2 regions of the Synechococcus sp. RC10A2 genome follow, and region 1 is predicted to be linked to the other one. Evidence: predicted binding sites of a transcription regulator. Region 1 holds the regulator's gene; the other holds the start of a gene.
What was found. Region 1 encodes NtcA, which controls nitrogen genes in cyanobacteria. Its sites were predicted from a motif close to GTANCNNNNGNTAC; they were not measured.

Region 1 (9,365 bases):
CCCCGTCCCCAAACAGGAAGCTGTACACCGCCTCCAAAAAGTTCATCTCCGATTTTTCCCGGCGGGGCTGCGCCCGACCGGAATAGCCCCCGTAGTAGGGGTAGGGACTCCAGAAGGGGTTGCCCACCCAAAGGTTGGGGAAGTAGAAGAACCCCACCTCGCGCGAGCGACTGCGACTGCCGCTGCCCTCTTCACGACTGCTGGCCATCTGCAGAGCTATCAACGCCAGGGTGATGAGGATAATCGACACCACCAACAGGATGCCGAAGGAGATGCGCAGCCCGTAGAGAAAGCCGCCCCACAGCTTGCGTCGCAAGGCTGCCAGCCGATCCTGCTGCTCCCTGCGCTTGAGAATGTCGCGAAAGTCGGGCGGGAAAACGTAGGCAATCTCCCCCTGCCGCGAAACCTGGAGATGCCCCCCCGCCTTTTGGGCTAACTTCAGCAACTCCTGTTTGGCCTCCTCTAGGGCCAGGCCTGTGCTGGAGGCAATATCTCCCAGAGTGACCCGCAAGCCCAACTGCTCTACTGCATCGATGACCAATGTCTGTGTAGCCACTCTCAACCTCCGCTGGTTACCTACTGTTGCCCGGGATCCAACTGGGACGCTCGCCCAGCATCTGCAGCCAAGGGTTACAGCCATCCCTATTCCCAGTATCTCTCTTCAACTCGGGGGCGACGAGGGCGGCTGTTGCTGCTTTTGGGTCAGGCAGCCTGTCTCTGCGCCGACCCAGGGCTGGGCTAGGGCAGCCAGGCCATCACCGCTAGCAGGGCGAAAAGGATCCCGATCAACACCCACGTCAGCCGTTGGGTATTCAAGGGGGGAGCAGCCTCGCGGCGGATGGGATCGGCGACTTTTGGCAGGGAAGCTGGGCGGCGGGGGCGCTCATAGACCAGACGGCGTTCCCCTGGCTCGGCCTCTTCCAGATGGCTGAGATCTGGGATTTCGAGCAACCACTCTGCTGGTCGCCGCAGACGCGGAGCCTGCCAGATGCCCAACACGTAGCGGGCCTGTTGAGCCACTTCCGGATCCGGGTTGCCCAGCAAGGTTTGCGCCAAGCGGATCGCCTCCTGGGTCTCTCCAAGGGCCTCCTCGGCCAGGGCCTGCCAGAGCCGCAGCTTGCCCGCTTGCGGGTAGCGGCTTTGGGCCTGTTTCACCTGTTCCAGAACCCGACGGTATTGTCCCCGCTCAAAGCTGGCCTCAATCCGGGCCAGATGCTGGGGCAGGCGCAAGTCTTCGGGAGGGATCAACTCCGGATCCACCGATAAACCCCCCTAGGTAAGCTTTTGTTCTACCCCAAACCCCACCAGCAGCAGCTCCTCCAAGGGCTGACCGTGAGGGGGTCGTTGGTAGGTGAGGATCTGGCGCAGGCGCAGGCGTGGGTTAAGCAAGGTGATGGTATCCACAGCAACGACGCGGGTGTAGGTGGTGGTCATCACCAGTTGCAGGGATCCGGGATCGAAGCGGAAGCTGGCCACTATGGGGCGGTCTTCCTCATAGGCCCGATCCCGCAAGTAGTCGCCCTCCAGCCCACGGGGCCCTTCTCGCCGGGGCACGAAGAGCATGTTTAGCTCTTGCCCAGCCTCCTCCCCTTTTTCGGAAACCGTCTCAAACGCCAGGTGGAAGCCCAAAAACCCGTCCACACCGTGGTTGGGGTAGTTGTTGTCGGCCAGTACCTTCTCCTTGAGCTCAGGGGTGAGGGTGCGAATGGTGAAGTCGGTGCGCGAACGCTCCACCTCCCCTCGATCCAAATAGTGGTAGGTGCGCTCGGTGTGCCAGGCGCCAATGCAGCAGTTGAAGAAGTGGTGAAATTTTTGCAGGGCATTCATGCCAGAGGGATCGAGAGCAGGGCCAAGTGGACGGCTAAACCCGATCCTAAAACGAATCGCAGACAAACAGGCACTCCCCTTCTCCCCCTCAGGTGTTAGCTGCCGCTGGGATCCCCTGGGCCACCGACAAAGTCGCCCCCAACACTTCCAAAGCCCGCTGCAACTGCCCATCCTCAGGGCCGCCCAGGCTTTCTGCCGTCAGGGGAACAGGGCCCGCGGCCACCTCCACATCGGGCTGGATCCCTTGGCGATGAATGTCGTGGCCGTTGGGGGTGAGGTATTTGGCAGTGGTCACGGCCAGCCCCGAGCCGTCCGCCAGCTCCAGCAGGGATTGGATCAGCCCCTTGCCGAAGGTGCGCGTTCCCACCAGTTGCGCCCGTCCGCTGTCCTGCAACGCCCCCGCCAAGACTTCGCTGGCGCTGGCACTGCCCTGGTTCACTAAGACGACCAAGGGGGCTGCCGTGAGGACTTCGCCGGTGGCGGGAATGCCGTCCTGAATGCCGTAGCGATCCGTCACTCGCACGATGTCGCCTTTGGGGATCCAAAAGCGAGCAATCTCAATGGCCGCCTGCAGTAACCCTCCGGGGTTGTTGCGCAGATCGAGGATGTAGCCCCGCACTCCTCGCGCTTCTGCGGCCTGGATGGCCTGACGCACTTGAGCGGCGGCATTGCCGTTAAACTGGCTGAGGCGGATGTAGGCTACCTCCCCCTGGGGCAGCTTGAAAAAACCGGTGCGCACCGGGTTGATCAGGATGGACTGCCGCACCAGCTCCACCTCCCAGATGCGCTCCTGCCGCCTTAGCCGTAGGCTAACGGTTGTGCCGCTGGGGCCGCGCATGCGTTCTGCCACCTCATCCAAGCTCAGCCCTGCCACTGGCACCTGATCCACCGCCAGGATCTCATCTTGAGGTTGGATCCCGGCCCGCTCGGCAGGAGTCCCCTCCATTGGGGCGATGACCCGTACTGCCCCCTGCCCGTCGATGGCAATCTGGAGGCCGACGCCGCTCAACTCGCCAGCAGTGGAAGTCTGCAGGCTGAGGTAGTGCTCCCTGTCCAAAAAGCGGGTGTAGGGATCCCCCAGAGTTGCCAGCATCTCCTCGATGGCCCGGTAGGTCTCTTGCCGATCCTTCAGGGGCCGAGAGAGAAAGCGCTGGCGCACCTGCCACCAGTTCTGTCCGTTGAAACCCGGATCCACGTAGGCCCGATCCACATAGGCCCACGCCTGCGCCAGCAGTTGCTGCTCTTCCCCCCAGCGGCTGGCCTGCACCTGACAGGCGCCAATGCCCAAACTCGCCCAGAGCAGGCACCCTAGCAACAAAACTCGGACAGCCTGGCGTAACCCCCATCCGATCCCCAACCCTCTGCAACTGCTTTCCCCAGATCTCGGCTTCTGCGCAATCATCGGATCCCAAACTGAAGAAGAAGCTAAGAAATACTAAGAAACGTGAACAAGATGAGACATCAGCAGGCGTTTGGGCTGTTGGTGTAGGGATCCCTGTCTCAAAGCTGAGCCCGACTTCATGATCGTGTTAACGATCGTGTTAACGAATTGTGTTACAGTGCTATAGGGAGTGGGCCCGCCCCGCCCTGGATATCCAACTCTAAAAATTGCAGGCATCATGAGCAAAGTTTACGACTGGCTAGACGAGCGGCTGGAGATCACGCCTTTCGTCGATGACGCAACCGGAAAATTCATTCCGCCCCACGTTAACATCTTCTACTGCCTCGGCGGCATCACGCTGGTGTGCTTCCTCATTCAGTTTGCCACCGGCTTTGCCATGACTTTTTACTACCGTCCAACGGTGGCCGAGGCTTTTGAATCGGTCAACTACATCATGACCCAGGTCAACTTCGGCTGGCTGCTGCGCTCCATCCACCGCTGGAGTGCTTCCATGATGGTGTTGATGATGATTCTACACACCTTCCGGGTTTACCTGACGGGGGGGTTCAAGAAGCCGCGCGAGCTGACCTGGGTAACCGGCGTGATCTTGGCGGTACTGACGGTTTCCTTTGGGGTTACCGGTTACTCCCTGCCTTGGGATCAGGTGGGCTATTGGGCAGTCAAGATCGTCTCCGGGGTGCCCAGTGCCATTCCGGTGGTGGGGGATGCCCTGGTCCAGCTTATCCGCGGCGGCGAGGCAGTTGGCCAAGCCACCCTCACCCGTTTCTACAGCCTGCACACCTTTGTGTTGCCTTGGCTGACGGCGGTCTTCATGACGATGCACTTTCTGATGATCCGCCGCCAGGGCATCTCCGGGCCTTTGTGATCCCAAACCGGTTCTTGTGAGCCGGGCACCCTGGATGCATCTTTTCAGAACTTTTGCCCTAGACAAGGAGAATGGCTATGCCGGTCTCAAAGCAAGTGATAGCAACCGAGGCGATTACCCGCAAAGTTGACCTAGACAATCCCAAAGTTTTGGCCAAGCTGAAGAAGAACATGGGCCACATGACCTACGGGGAGCCCGCTTGGCCCAACGATTTGCTCTTTATGTTCCCGGTGGTGATCCTGGGCACTATTGGGGTGATTGTCGGCCTGGCGGTCATGGATCCGGCGGGTGTCGGCGAGCCGGCGGATCCCTTTGCCACGCCGCTGGAAATTCTGCCGGAGTGGTATCTCTACCCCGCGTTTCACATTTTGCGCATTGCTCCCAACAAGCTCTTGGGCATTGCCCTGATGTCGGCCATTCCGGTCGGCCTTCTGTTTGTGCCTTTCATCGAAAACGTCAACAAGTTTCAGAATCCGCTGCGCCGCCCCGTGGCGACGACGGTGTTTTTGATCGGCACCTTGGTCACCCTCTATTTGGGCATTGGCGCCACCTTGCCTCTGGATAAGTGGGTCACCCTGGGCCTGTTCTAGAGGGCAGAATATCGGCTTGATAACTCTGAGTGCAGCAGGCCGGTGGCCGGGCTGCACTTTTTTTGGACGTGGGGGACTTTTCGGCAAACCTGGGGGCCAAGGGATGGTAATATCGCTACGCATTCTTTTGCTGTGACCGCCCATGAGCGTTCCTTCCTCTGCTGTCCGAACCTATCGGATTACAGCCCTGGCCGGAGATGGGATCGGTCCTGAAATCATGCAGGTGGGGCGGGCGGTTTTGGATGCGGTTGCCGCTCAGGTGGGGTTTTCCCTCCAGTGGCAGGAGGGCTTGATTGGCGGGGCCGCCTACGAAGCCACGGGGGATCCCTTGCCGCCAGAGACCTTGAAAATGGCCCAGGAGAGCGATGCTGTTTACTTGGCGGCAGTTGGCGACTTTAAGTACGACACCCTGCCGCGGGAGAAGCGCCCTGAGCGGGCTTTGTTGGGCTTGCGGGCGGGCCTGGGGCTGTTTGCCAACTTGCGCCCGGTGAAGATCTTTCCGCAACTGGTGCAGGCCTCTTCCCTCAAGCCGGAGGTGGTTGCCGGGATCGACCTGGTGGTGGTGCGGGAGCTCACCGGCGGCATCTACTTCGGCCAACCCAAAGGGATCTTCACAGATGCCAAGGGATCCCGGCGGGGTGTGAACACCATGGCCTACAGCGAGGCGGAGGTGGATCGCATTGCCCGTGTGGCTTTTGAACTGGCCCGCAAACGCCGGCGCAAGCTCTGCTCGGTGGATAAAGCCAATGTCCTGGAAGTGTCACAACTGTGGCGGGAGCGGGTTACCGCCATTGCGGCTGAGTACCCCGACGTGGAGCTGTCCCACCTGTACGTCGATAATGCTGCCATGCAGTTGGTGCGCTGGCCCAAGCAGTTTGACGTCATTCTCACGGAGAACCTCTTCGGGGATATCCTCTCCGACGAGGCGGCGATGCTGACCGGGTCCATCGGCATGTTGCCCTCTGCCTCTTTGGGATCCTCTGGCCCTGGGGTGTACGAACCCGTACACGGGTCAGCCCCGGATATTGCCGGACAAGACAAGGCCAACCCCATTGCCCAGGTGCTCTCCGGGGCAATGCTGCTGCGCTACTCCTTGGATCAGCCCCAGGCTGCCGACCGCATCGAACAGGCCGTCGAGGCGGTTTTGGCCCAGGGCTACCGCACTGCCGACATCTACTCTGAGGGGATGACCCTCGTCGGCTGTCGGGAAATGGGGGAAAAGATCTTGGCTGCTCTGGCCCAGCAGCAAGCCTCCCCCCAAGGATCGCTCTCAGCCCCTGGTGGTTGAGGGGAGGTTCCCTCGTCGCTGCCCTGCCCTGGTGGCACGGCTACTCCTCTCCCAGAGGGAGGGATTGTCCCGACTGGTAAATTCCTGGAAACGGCCCTAGGGGCAGCTTCTCCCCCTAGGCAAAGCGATGGCCAAGCTGCATTGGGTCGTGGACGGTGATCTTTTTCTTGTGGATGGAAATGTAGTTCTTCTTGCGCAGCTCCCCCAACAGACGAGTGATGGTGACGCGAGTGGAGCCGATCGCTTCCGCAATGGCCTGGTGGGATAGCTTGAGATCGATGGTGACTCCATTGGGGCCGGGCACCCCGAAGTCGCGGCAGAGGATCAGTAGAAAGCTGACCAGACGGGATCCCATGTCGCGGTGGGCCAGCGTCTCGATCATCATCTCCGTCTGCAAGATGCGGGAAGACAGGCTCCTGAGGAGCAACATGGAGAGCTCAGCGTTCTCCCGCAAGGATTTTTCCACCTGTTCGATGGGCAGAGAGAGCAGCTGGACGCGGGTAAAGGCCACCGCGTGATAGAAGCGGTCGGAGCGCTGCCCCGTGATGAAGGAGAGCACCCCAAAGATGCTGTTTTCCCGCAGGAGAGCGACGGTAATTTCTTCCCCCATTTCGTAGACCCGCGAGAGCTTGACAGCTCCTTTCACCAAAAAGTAAACCCGCTCCGCCGGATCCCCAGGAAAGAAGATGGTCTTACCGCGCTCAAACGTTTCGATAACCGGAGGATGGTGAGGCCCTCCCAACTGTTTGAAGGCTGCAACCAGAGATTTTTCTGCAATGGCCACTGCCATATTCTTCAACCTTTTAAGGTCAGTTTATCCCTTAGAATCAACCCAACAAGATCAGCCAGGAGTGCCGGGGTTGAGCTGCCCGCTATTGACCCAAGCCACCCTTGACTCAAAAATGACCTCGGCGGCAAGATTATCCTAAGCTAAAAGACTCTGCTTGGATATCTTTGTAGCAGGAGCTACATCTTTGAAGTCTTGTCTCCTGTCCAAGATATGCCTCTAGCGCACTGTTTTGGGACGGTGCAGGCGGGAGGTGCGAGGAAAGTTATATGGGGATCGCGCAGGGTGGGGTTGCCGCCCCTTCTCAGCTAAGCCGTCAGCATTTCACGGTGCGGATGCCGGAGCCGGCCAATCACCTTTTGGAGGTGGAACTACAGATCCAAGAGGTGGATCCAGAAGTACCTCTGCAACTGCGGCTGCCGGTGTGGACGCCGGGATCCTACCTGGTGCGGGAATATGCCCGCCATGTGCAAGAGTTTCAGGCAGCAACGGAGCAAGGGATCCCTTTGGCCTGGCGGAAGGTAGATAAGCACACTTGGGAGATCGAGCCGCCCCGCTGTTCGGCTGTCGCGATCCGCTATCGGGTCTACGCCTACGAGCTGACGGTGCGCACCAACCATTTGGATCTCACCCACGCCTACTTCAACGGGGCGGCGCTCTTTCTCTACGTGCCCGGTCGCGAGCGGGAGCCCTACACCTTGACGATAATCCCTCCCAAACCCGACTGGCACGTCGCCACCAGTTTGCGACCTTTGAGGTCTTCTTCTGAGGATGCTGCTTCCGGCCAGTCTTTTGTGGCGGCAGACTACGACGAGCTGGTGGATAGCCCGGTGGAGGTGGGCCTGCACCAGTTGCGGTCGTTTGCGGTGGAAGGGATCCCTCACTACTTCGTGGTCTGGGGAGCGGGCACCCTAAATTTGGAGCAAGCGGTGGCCGATGCCGAGAAAATTGTCCGGGCCACGGCGGCGTTTTTTGGCGAGCTGCCCTACGACCGCTACTGGTTTATTGTGCATTTGTCAGCCGGGGGATTTGGCGGCCTGGAGCACAAGTACAGTGCCACCCTCAATTATTCTGGACTGGAGCTGCATCAGCCCCACTCCTACCGCCGCTTTTTGGCGCTGCTGGCCCATGAGCTTTTCCATGCTTGGAACGTCAAGCGGCTGCGCCCTCTGGCTTTGGAGAAAATTAACTACAACCAAGAAAACTACGTGGACTGTCTGTGGTTTTGCGAGGGGGCAACCAGCTACTACGAAAATGTCATCTTGCTGCGGGCAGGGATCCTCAGCGCCGAAGATTTTTTAAAGATCCTGGCCGAGCAAATTGGCCGGCTGCAGCGCACTCCAGGTCGAGCCGTACAATCGCTGCGAGAATCCAGTTTCGACGCCTGGATCAAGCTCTACCGTCCCCACGAAAATAGCCTCAACAGCCAGGTTTCCTATTACCTAAAGGGCGCTTTGGTCTGCTGGCTGCTAGATCTGCACATTCGCCACCTCTCAGGGGGGCAGGGATCCCTGGACACGGCCCTGCGGGATCTGTGGCAGCGCTTTGGTCGGACAGAGAAAGGCTACAGCAACCAAGACTTGCAAGAGGCGTTTGAGCGGGCAGCCGGCGCCGATCTCAGCCCCTTTTTCGCCGCCTATGTGGACGGCACGGAAGAGCTAGACTACAACGCCTACCTCCACCCCTTTGGCCTCACCCTCAAGGTTCACTTCAGCCGACCCAACCCTCCCCCCTACCTGGGCCTCAACTTCAACGGCGAAGGCAATCGCATCAGCGCCGTCGAGATGGGATCCCCCGCTCAAAAAGCCGGCATCTGGGCTGGCGATGAGTTGGTGGCCTTGGATGGCTTCCGGGTAAGCGCTGCCAACTTGCCAGAACGCTTGACGGCCTATCAGCCCCACCAGATCATTTGTTTGAGCGTTTTTCAAGCCGATCAGTTGAAACATTTCTGGATCCCGTTGGATCCCCCTCGGCCCGATGTCTACACGTTGGAGGTGTTGCCTGAACTGACTCCTGCTCAAGAAGCCCTTCAGCAAGGCTGGCTGGGATCCCTTGTCGGCGCCCAGCTTCGGTCAGAGGCAGGTCCCCATCTGCTTGAAAATTCACCTATCTCCTCCTAGAATGTTGAGGCAAGCAGGTAATCCAGTTAACTGGAAAGAAAAGTAACAGCAGCAGAGGACAGGAGTATCTGATGGACTTAGTTTTGGTTTTATTGATTGGGGCAGCTGTTGGTTTCTCGGTAGGCATTTACGTTGCTCGCCAGTATGGGGCCAGTCCTAAACTGGAAATCTGGAAACGAGAGATTATCAGAGATATATCTTCGCAGCTAAGCCAACGCAGCCAAGAACTCAACAACCCGGACAAAGCACTCATCAAGTTGAGCGAAGGATTGGTAGACAAGATTTCTCAAAAGTTACAGGAAAAGTTACAGGCCGTCCAAGCTACCCTTGAAGAGTTTAAATTTCGCCTTGCTGACAGCCAGCAAAGCTTGCTACAGGACTGGGGCAGAGACTTTCTACAAGCTATATCTGTAAAGTTGGCCGAACATGGCCAGCAACTGAACAATCAGCTAGCCATTCTGGAAAATCTAGTGGAAGAGGCCAAAG
Region 2 (9,365 bases), on a different contig from region 1:
CAGATCTCTGGGCATGAAGGGAGCACTCGCGGGGATGAGGATCTCGCTAACTTACTTGTCGCGGCTGAGGGCCAGGCCGCTCATGAAAGGCTTTTGCAGGGCAATGAACACCACCAGCGGCGGAATACTGGCGATGATCGCCCCCAGCATCATGGGGCCATAGGAGGCGGAACTATCCAGGTTGAGCAGGGATTGCAGCCCCACCTGCACCACCTGCCGCTCCCGGCCTTGCACGATCAAGCGGGGCCACAGGTACATATTCCAAGCGTAGACGAAGTGAATCACCGCCTGGGCTCCGATGGCGTTCCAGCTCAGGGGGATCAGCACCTGGGTGAGAAACTGCAGCGGGTTGGCCCCGTCCAGTTGAGCCGCCTCCGCCAGCTCGCGGGGGATGTTGGAAAAATGTTGGCGAAACAAAAACGTCGAGGTGGCGCTGGCCAGAAAGGGCACGATCAGGGCGTAGTAGGTGGATCCCCAGCCCAGGTTGGTGACCAGCCGCAGCAGAGCGATGATCAGAATTTCTGTGGGCATCATCAGGGTAATGAGCACAAAGCCGAAGGCCAGCCCCTTGCCCGGAAAGCGAAAGTAGACAAAGGCCAGCCCCGCCAATAGTGACAAAACCGTTTTGCCCACCGTGATGGCCGTGGCCACGATGGCGCTGTTGACCATGTAATGGCCTAGGTGACGCGCCACCATCACCTGCTGCCAGTTAAAGGCCAACGAGGAGCCAAAGGTCAATTGATAGCGAAATACCTCGGCATTGTTTTGGGTGCTCACGATCAGCGCATACAGCACCGGAAACCCCAGCGCCAAACAGGCCAGCCACAGGCCTAGGTGAACATACCAGCGCTCCGGGATCCAGCGCCGCCAGGACAAGGGAGAAGCCTTTTGGCGCACGGGGCTGGGCTGGGCGGCTAGCGACTGCGGATCCTGCAACAGTTGAGCCATGACACCTCCAGGCAGGGGACGCTTTTGCCCTCTCTGTTGAGGATAATTCGTCAGGGTTAACCCCAGGCTAAAAAGGCCGATCTGACCTGGGTTTCCAGCTTGGCGGGTACTTTTACCGACAAGAGGAAAGGGGTAGAGTAGAACAGCAGTGTCTAGAAGAGGATCCCATGACCCGAGGCTTTGGTCCCTTCGGCAAAATCCAAGAAGCCCTCAAGAAGGCCCAAGAGGTGCGCGACGGCGCTCAAAGGCTGCAAAAAGAGCTAGAAGAAATGGAGATCGTCGGCGAGGCCGGCAATGGGCTAGTGAAGGTGACAGTGAACGGCAACCAGGAGCCCCTCAAGGTCTCTCTGGATCCCCAAGTGCTCCAGGAGCCGGTGGATGTGGTGGAGGACTTGCTCCTGACGGCGATGGTGAACGCCTACACTCAGTCCGCCGAGACGATGCGCAAGCGCATGGAGGAGCTGACCGGAAACATCAGCCTGCCGGGGTTGGGGTTGGGCTGATCCCGGCCAGCCTGGCTTCCTATGTACACTCGCCCTTTGGCTCGCCTGATCGAGGAGCTGCAGCGCCTGCCCGGCATTGGCTCCAAAACAGCTCAGCGCCTGGCCTTGCACTTGCTCAACCGGCCTGCTGGCGAGGTCGAGGCCCTGGCCAAAGCCCTGCTGGAGGCTAAGCAAACCGTTAAGCATTGCTCCATCTGTTTTAACTGGTCGGCGGAGGATCCCTGCGAGATCTGTCGCTCGCCGCAGAGGGATCCGTCGACCTGGTGCGTAGTGGCCGATGTCAAGGATCTCATCGCCATGGAGCGCACCCGCGAGTTCAAGGGCCTTTACCACGTTTTGGGGGGTCTGATCTCGCCCATGAACGGGATCGGGGCCGAGCAGTTGCGCATCCGCGAGCTGGTGGCCCGGGTGGCGCGGGAGAAGCCCCAAGAGCTGATCTTCGCCCTCAGCCCTAGCGTGGAGGGGGAGGTCACTATGCACGTGGTTAAAGATTACCTGAAGCCGGTTGCCCCCGGCCTGCGCATGACCCGTCTGGCCTTTGGCCTGCCCATGGGATCGGAGTTGGAGTATGCCGACGAGGTTACCCTGGCCCGTGCCCTAGAAGCGCGGCAGGAGTTTTAGGCCCAGGTAACTGCGGGCTGGGCTTGCCCAGAGCAAGGTGTCCAACCCTGAAGTTGTTGCTAAGGTGAGGACCACGGGTCTTGTCATGGGATCCCGGCACTTACCTGAGGTCAAGAAAGTTCAACCAGCAACGCGGAGAGGGCAGCGATGGCGGATACGGCACAAACTCACCTCAGCTCAGGCACCGTCCAGGGGCTGGACTATGTAGTTCTGGGAGTGGCCTCTTGCTTCCAACGGGATGAGGACGGTCGCCTCAGGGAGGTGTTGGTGGCCGAGCCGGTTCCCGCCGCCGCCCTGGATTGCCTGGCCCAAGAGCGCCGCAGCACTTCCTACTGCCTTCTCTACGCCACTACTTACGCAGAAGTTGTCGACAACGGGATCCCGACTTTGCCCGCCGATGTTTTCCCGCCAGGGGTGGTGCTGGGAGAAGATTTTGTGGAGCGGCTACAAGCGGCGGCCCGTACGTACCGCAGCAAGCCCCAATTTCGTCACATCCCTCTGCACCAGGTCTGCACGCCAGAGAGGGGGGTGTTCAAGCTCCATTTCAGCGCTGAGCCGCGGCGGATTCTCAATGCGGCAATGGAAGTGAGGGATGCCGACAACATCAAGCAGCACCCCCACACCCATCAGCATTTCTAAGCCCGCTAGCAGCTATCGCTACCACATCCCTGTTGCCGAAACTAGGCAAATACATCGAGTCCCACCTCAGGGCCTACCCTTGGAAGAGCAGTTTACAGTGGCTCTCCGAGCATGATCAGAGAGCAGGTGAGGCGTTCTAGGAGGCGAGTGGTCGTGTCGCTGAAGGATAGGCTCCCGCTGGGGTTGCGCCGACGAAAAGAGGGCAGCACCACCAGGTCAAATCCTTGGGCCTCCTGCAAGAGGGTTTTGACGACCTCGTCACTGGCCAAGACCTTGACCTGGACGGGGTAGCCCAAGTCTGGCTGTTGGGCTAGGGATAAAAGCTGCGCCTCCAGCCACTGGCGATCGCTTTCGGGGGTGCTGGCGAAGCAGATGTGAAGCAAGGTAACTTCTCCCTGGCTGGCGGCGGCCAAGATCTGGGCTAGGCGCACCGCCCGAGCCGTCTGCGAGCGAAAGTTTTCCAGCACCACCAGGATCCGCCGCAGCTTGTGGGGGGGATGGAGCAGGCGTGCTACGGCAACTGGGCAATGGGCAGCCCAGAGGACGCTGTTGATGACGCTGCCAAAGAGGCGGGCCTGTAAGCGGGTGGGATCGCTCCAGCCCATGACGATGAGGCTGGCGTTCTGCTCACGGCTGGCGTGGCTGATCCCCTGGGCCACGTGGCTGTCGATGCGGCAGAGAGGGGTGACCTCCACCCCAAAGGGCCGACAAAACTCCGTCGCCCGCTTGAGGAGGTGGTCTCCGTGCTCCAGGGAAGTTTGCAGCAAGGGAGAGTCCATGTGCAGGTGGCCGGTCGCCACCGAGAGGGGAACCACCCGCCCGCCCTCCTGCTTGGCCAGGAGGCAGGCCATCTCCAGCAGGTTTTCCTCGGTTTCGGGATTGGCCAGCGGCACCACGACCACGTAGGGCTGGGGAGGCGGCGCTGCGGAGGCGGGAGCGACTCCTGGTGGAGATGGGAACCGACTCTGTTCCTCCTCCATAGCCATTTGCGTGGCCGCCCGACTGGTCAAAATTGGGCCCAGGGTGGCCGTTACCAACATCAACACCACCACGCTGTTGAGCACGTCTGCATTGAGCAACCCCACGCGGTACCCCACCAGGGTTGCCGCCAAGGTAGCCGCCACCTGGGGCAAGGAGAGCGACCACATCATCAGCTTTTGGGTCGGGGTGTAGCGGTAGAGCCACTGACAGAGTTGGGCAGCAGCGTACTTGCTGAGGCCCAGCCCCAGCAGGATACTCAACAGCAGCCAAAGGGAGCTAAGGGTCTGCAAAAAAGCGCGTAGATCAAGCAACAGCCCTATATCCACAAAGAAGACGGGGATGAACAAGATGCTGCCGACAAAGACGATCTTTTCTTTGACAGAGCCCTCCCGCAGCACATCGTTCACGGCCAGCCCCGCCAGAAAGGCGCCGATGATCTTCTCTACCCCAATCCACTGCGCCCCCAGAGCCGCCACAAACAGAGCCAGCAGCACAAACAAAAATTGGTTGCCCTCTTCGCTGCCGGTGACCCGAAAAAACCGCTGCCCCAGCCAGTCCACCCCAAACAGCACAGCAGCCGCATACAGCAGCAGGGATCCCAGCAGCCGCACCAAGCTCCAGAGGGAAAACTCGCCGCCGTGGATGCCGACACAGACCGCCAAGACCAGCAGCGCGGCAATGTCGGTGAAGATGGTGCCGCCGATGGTGACCAGCACCGCCTCGTTTTTCACCAAACCGTAGCGGCTGACGATGGGGTAGCCCAGGGGGGTGTGGGAGGCAAACAGGGATCCCAGCAGGATGGCCGCGTTCCAGCCAAAGCCAAACAGCCGCCCAATGGCGGTGCCCACGGTTAGGGGAATGGCAAAGGTCAACAAGCCAAAGGTGGCAGAGCGGTTGCGGGTCTGCCGAAATTGCTCCAGGTCGATCTCCAGCCCGGCCACAAACAGCAAATAGACCACGCCGATCTCCGAGAGCAACTGCACCGTCGGCAGCTCTGAAGTCAACAGGTTCAGTCCCTGAGGACCCAGGGCGATCCCCGCCACCAAAAGGCCCACCAACCCCGGCAGGCGCAGCCGCTCAAATAGCGGCGGCACCACCAGGATCACCCCCAGCAACAGAGCAAAGGAGAGGATGGGCTCCTCTTGCACAAGTGAGCGTATGGCCTCCATCGGCTAGGCCCCCGGCTGGACGTCTTCCTGATTATGGAGGCAATCTGCCCAAAGGGCCGCAAGGAGATCTGGCCAGCCCCAACCCACCCTCTCTTGCCTGGGGAAGTTCCCGCTGGCAATACCGACTTGTGCCAGCTCTGGATCCTGCAGCAGGGATTTCTTCCAGAACTCGGCAAGCCTTAGAGAAACTGGTGGCTTTCCGGCTGCAACACCACCTCGTTGGGCACGGCATTGGCAGGCATCGTCAGGACAAAGCGAATCGCCTCGGCAGCCGTGGCAGGGCTGAGCATTTTGTCCCGCTGCACCTTGAGGCTGATGGGATCCCAGAAGGGGGAGTCGATGCCGCCAAAGTAAAACAGAGTAAAGCGTACCCCAAAGCGCTTCAGCTCGTCAGCCATGCACTTGGTAAAACCGACCACGCCAAACTTGGCAGCACAGTAGGCAGAGGCCATGGCCATGGGGTGGCGGCCCAGAATGCCGGGGAAGTTGAGGATGTGGCCGGATTTTTGCTCCCGCATGGCGTTGGCCGCCAGTTGGCTGGTGTAGAAGCTGCCCTTGAGGTTGACCGCCAGCATCCGCTCCAGCTCAACAGGGGTAATGTGCTGGGCAGGCTTGAGGATCCCGGCTCCGGCCAAGTTGATCACCACGTCGATCCGCCCGTGCCTTTGGAGGGTCTGGTTGACCAGGGCCTCCGCCTGAGCGTAATCCGTCACATCGGCAGGGATCCCCAGCCCGGAGGCAGCCCCCAGGGACATCGCTTTCTCCGCCAGCGTGCGCAAGGGATCCTCTCGCCGCGCCGCCAGCACCAGATGGGCTCCGGCCTGGGCCAGGAGAGGCACAAGGGCGCTGCCAATGCCCCCTGTGGCCCCTGTAATGAGAACAACCGCCTGGGACAATGAGGAAGACACGTTACGTTTTTTAAACTCTTCCTCTCATCATACCCAGGGAGTGGCCTTGAGGGACGATCCAGAGAGTTAAACGCGACGCAGCCGCAGTCGTTGCACCCATTCTTCCCCGAAGCGCAGCCAGTCTGCCATTTTTTCTGGACTCACCTGTTGGTCGTCCCGCCAAACAATAAGCTGCGGCCCGGATCCCTCAGCGCAACAAGGAGGATGCTGCTCCAAGAAGTTGAGGAAACTGGGGTGGAAGCGCAGGCGAATCTTAGCCTCATCTTCTCCGCGCAAAAGGTAGCGGCGAGAAAAGTCGGGATGGTTCTCGAAATTGATATCCTGCATGCCAAAAGCTTTAGCAACGTCGTGGAACAAGGGAACTTCTGGGTGCAGCCGAAAATGAGGTAGCCGTAGGTCTTCGCAATAGGCCCAGAAAACAGAAAAGTAATACCCTCTCTCTCTTCTTCTTCTTCTGGAAGCCTTCCAGCTGTAGTCAAAGATGGCGATTTCGGTTCCATCGTTCAGTCGTTTGAACATCGAGTTGTAGAAACGAGCGCCGCTTCGTTGGAATAGCTCAAAGCCAGCCTGAAGCAAGCGGGAGCGGATCCCTTCGGGTAGCTCTGCTGAAGACGACATGCCCAGGCTCCTGGCCACCTGCTCCAAAGCTTCCCGACGCTTCTTCTCTAGATAGTCACCTAGATAGACGACAAGCGCCAGAAGGCCTAAGAGAATAAGGACCCAAATAATAAGCGATCCCATCCAAACCCCCCCTGAGTTTGTAAACTCAGCACCCCCATCCAGAGTACCATAGCAGGCACAAAAAAGGGATCCCTCCAGCAAGAAGGGATCCCGTTCAAAAGCCTTGGTCGAGAACTAATGCTTTAGATGAAAACCTCGATTAGGCGTCGAAATAGAGGGCAAACTCGTAGGGGTGAGGCCGCAGATTAATGGGGTTGATCTCGTTGTCAATTTTGTACTCGATGTAGGCCTCGATGAGATCTTCGGTAAAGACACCTCCCTCCAACAAGAAAGCGTGATCCTTCTGCAGGTTTTCCAGAGCATCCAGCAGGGATCCGGGCGTGGAGGGGATCTTGGCCAGCTCGTCTGGCTCTAGATCGTAGATGTCTTTGTCGAGAGGCTCGCCGGGGTGGATCTTGTTCTTGATCCCGTCCAAGCCAGCCATCAGCATAGCCGAGAAGGCAAGGTAAGGGTTGCAGGTGGCATCGGGGCAGCGAAACTCCAGCCGCTTGGCCTTGGGATTTTTGCCCGTGACCGGAATGCGAATGGAAGCCGAGCGGTTGCCCTGCGAGTAGGCCAGGTTTACCGGCGCCTCAAACCCGGGCACCAAGCGCTTGTAGGAGTTGGTGGTGGGATTGGTGAAGGCCAGGATGGCCGGGGCGTGCTTGAGCAGGCCGCCGATGTAGTAGAGAGCCGTTTCGCTGAGATCGGCATAGTTGCCCTCTTGGTAGAACAGGGGCTGACCGTCTTTCCAGAGGGACTGGTGCGTGTGCATGCCGCTGCCGTTGTCATTGAAGAGGGGCTTGGGCATGAACGTCACCGTCTTGCCGTGCTTGCGAGCCACGTTCCGGATCACGTACTTGTAAATCATCATGTAGTCGGCAGCCGTGATCAGATCGGCAAAGCGGTAGCCCAGCTCCCCTTGCCCGCCGGTAGCCACCTCGTGGTGGTGCTTCTCGATAGGCACCCCCAACTTGGCCATCGTCAGCAGCATCTCGGTGCGGAGGTCTTGATGAGCATCGGTAGGCGGGACGGGGAAATAGCCTTCTTTGTAGCGCGGCTTGTAACCGAGGTTGCCCCCTTTCTCCTCCCGGCCTGAGTTCCAGCGGCCCTCAATGGAATCGACGAAGTAGTAGCCGGCGTTCTGAGTTTGGTCAAACCGTACATCTTCAAAGATGAAAAACTCCGCCTCGGGCCCAAAGTAAGCCGTATCGGCAATGCCTGTCGATTGCAGGTAAGCCACAGCCCGCATGGCCAGGCTCCGAGGACAACGGCTGTAGGGCTGGCCGGTGCGGGGTTCAATGATGCTACAGATGAGGCTGAGGGTGGGCACTTGGAAAAAGGGGTCGATCCAGGCCGTTTTGGGGTCTGGCACCATGTACATGTCTGACTCGTTGATCGCTTTCCAACCCCGGATGCTGGAGCCATCAAAGGGCAGCCCTTCGCTAAAAACTTGCTCCGTCAGCATTGAAGAGTGGAAGGAGACATGCTGCCAGGTGCCGAAGATGTCCACAAACTTGAGATCCACCATCTGGACATCGTTGTCCTGGATCATCTGAAGCACATCTTGGGGCGTGGATGCCATTACTCTCTCCTGATTGGGTTGCGGTTGAGACTGGGGTAATCAAAGGTAGACGGGATCCCCACGCTTCGACTTGAATGGGCCAAAAGCGCTCACCCATCCTAGAAAGGCCGATCTCAGCATTTTGTAGTTTCTGATACGAAATTGCCCTGGCTTTGGCCTTCTGCTCCAGAGGTTGGCCATCGCGCCTCTCAGCCAGGCGTTTCTGCCCTGTTGTCCTCCAGACAGAGACAAAACCCTGTCCCCCTAGCTAGAGGAAAGCGAAAATGGGACTAACAAGCTCCAGCCTCGCCGAGGGTACCAGCTCGTGTTAGGCTAAAACGTAGTCGTTATGAGTTTGGTTTAGTTTTCAGCAACAGCAAGGAGCGACATCGGATGACAGAGCAAAGTCGGGTTGAGAACGTGGTGATTATTGGTTCTGGCCCTGCTGGGTTTACGGCGGCCATTTATGCCGGGCGTGCCAACCTGAAGCCGGTTGTGTTTGAGGGGTTTCAGGTGGGCGGGATCCCGGGCGGGCAGTTGATGACCACCACCGAGGTGGAGAACTTTCCGGGTTTTCCCGAGGGCATCAGTGGCCCCCAACTGATGAAAAACATGCGTGCCCAGGCGCAGCGGTGGGGGGCAGAGCTTTACCCCGAGGACGTCACCTTTGTGGATCTGAGCCAGCGGCCTTTTGTGGTTCGCTCTGACGAACGGGAAGTGCGCACCCACAGCCTGATTATTGCCACCGGGGCCACGGCCAAGCGCCTGCACTTGCCCGGAGAGGAGATCTACTGGAACCGGGGCATGTCGGCCTGCGCCGTCTGCGATGGGGCCATGCCCATGTTTAGGGGGGTGGAGCTGGTGGTCATTGGCGGCGGCGATACCGCCTGTGAGGAGGCCACCTACCTGACCAAGTTTGGATCCCATATCCACATGCTGGTGCGCAGTGGCAAGATGCGGGCCAGCAAGGCCATGCAAGACCGGGTGCTCAACCACCCCAAGATTACCGTCCACTGGCACACGGAGGCGGTGGAGGTTCTGGGCGACGGCCTGCGCCTGACGGGGGTGAAGGTGCGCAACAACCAGACGGGCGAGATCCGGGAGATGGCAGTGGGCGGCCTGTTCTACGCCATCGGCCACAAGCCCAACACCGACTTGTTCAAAGGGCAACTGGAACTGGATGAAGTGGGCTACATTGTCACCCGCCCAGGATCTGTAGCCACCAGTGTAGAGGGCGTGTTTGCCGCCGGGGATGTGCAGGATCACGAGTTTCGCCAGGCCATCACCGCTGCCGGCACCGGCTGTATGGCGG

Region 2: a site for NtcA is predicted at 8,198-8,211, ahead of glnA (type I glutamate--ammonia ligase). Genes of this name have one in related genera too.

The regions. Positions count from the first base shown of each region.
Region 1 is NZ_JANSHP010000029.1:69,003-78,367, forward strand. It holds gene NW848_RS03300 (hypothetical protein) at 1-556, opposite strand, end outside; gene NW848_RS03305 (hypothetical protein) at 739-1,260, opposite strand; gene NW848_RS03310 (phycobiliprotein lyase) at 1,273-1,893, opposite strand; gene NW848_RS03315 (S41 family peptidase) at 1,916-3,229, opposite strand; gene petB (cytochrome b6) at 3,447-4,094, shown strand; gene petD (cytochrome b6-f complex subunit IV) at 4,172-4,684, shown strand; gene leuB (3-isopropylmalate dehydrogenase) at 4,827-5,972, shown strand; gene ntcA (global nitrogen regulator NtcA) at 6,088-6,762, opposite strand; gene NW848_RS03340 (M61 family metallopeptidase) at 7,029-8,879, shown strand; gene NW848_RS03345 (hypothetical protein) at 8,951-9,365, shown strand, end outside.
Region 2 is NZ_JANSHP010000090.1:32,165-41,529, forward strand. It holds gene NW848_RS12320 (UbiD family decarboxylase) at 1-15, opposite strand, end outside; gene NW848_RS12325 (carbohydrate ABC transporter permease) at 52-948, opposite strand; gene NW848_RS12330 (YbaB/EbfC family nucleoid-associated protein) at 1,116-1,451, shown strand; gene recR (recombination mediator RecR) at 1,473-2,072, shown strand; gene NW848_RS12340 (hypothetical protein) at 2,220-2,711, shown strand; gene NW848_RS12345 (cation:proton antiporter) at 2,804-4,861, opposite strand; gene NW848_RS12350 (SDR family oxidoreductase) at 5,041-5,769, opposite strand; gene NW848_RS12355 (hypothetical protein) at 5,836-6,387, opposite strand; gene glnA (type I glutamate--ammonia ligase) at 6,650-8,074, opposite strand; gene trxB (thioredoxin-disulfide reductase) at 8,447-9,365, shown strand, end outside.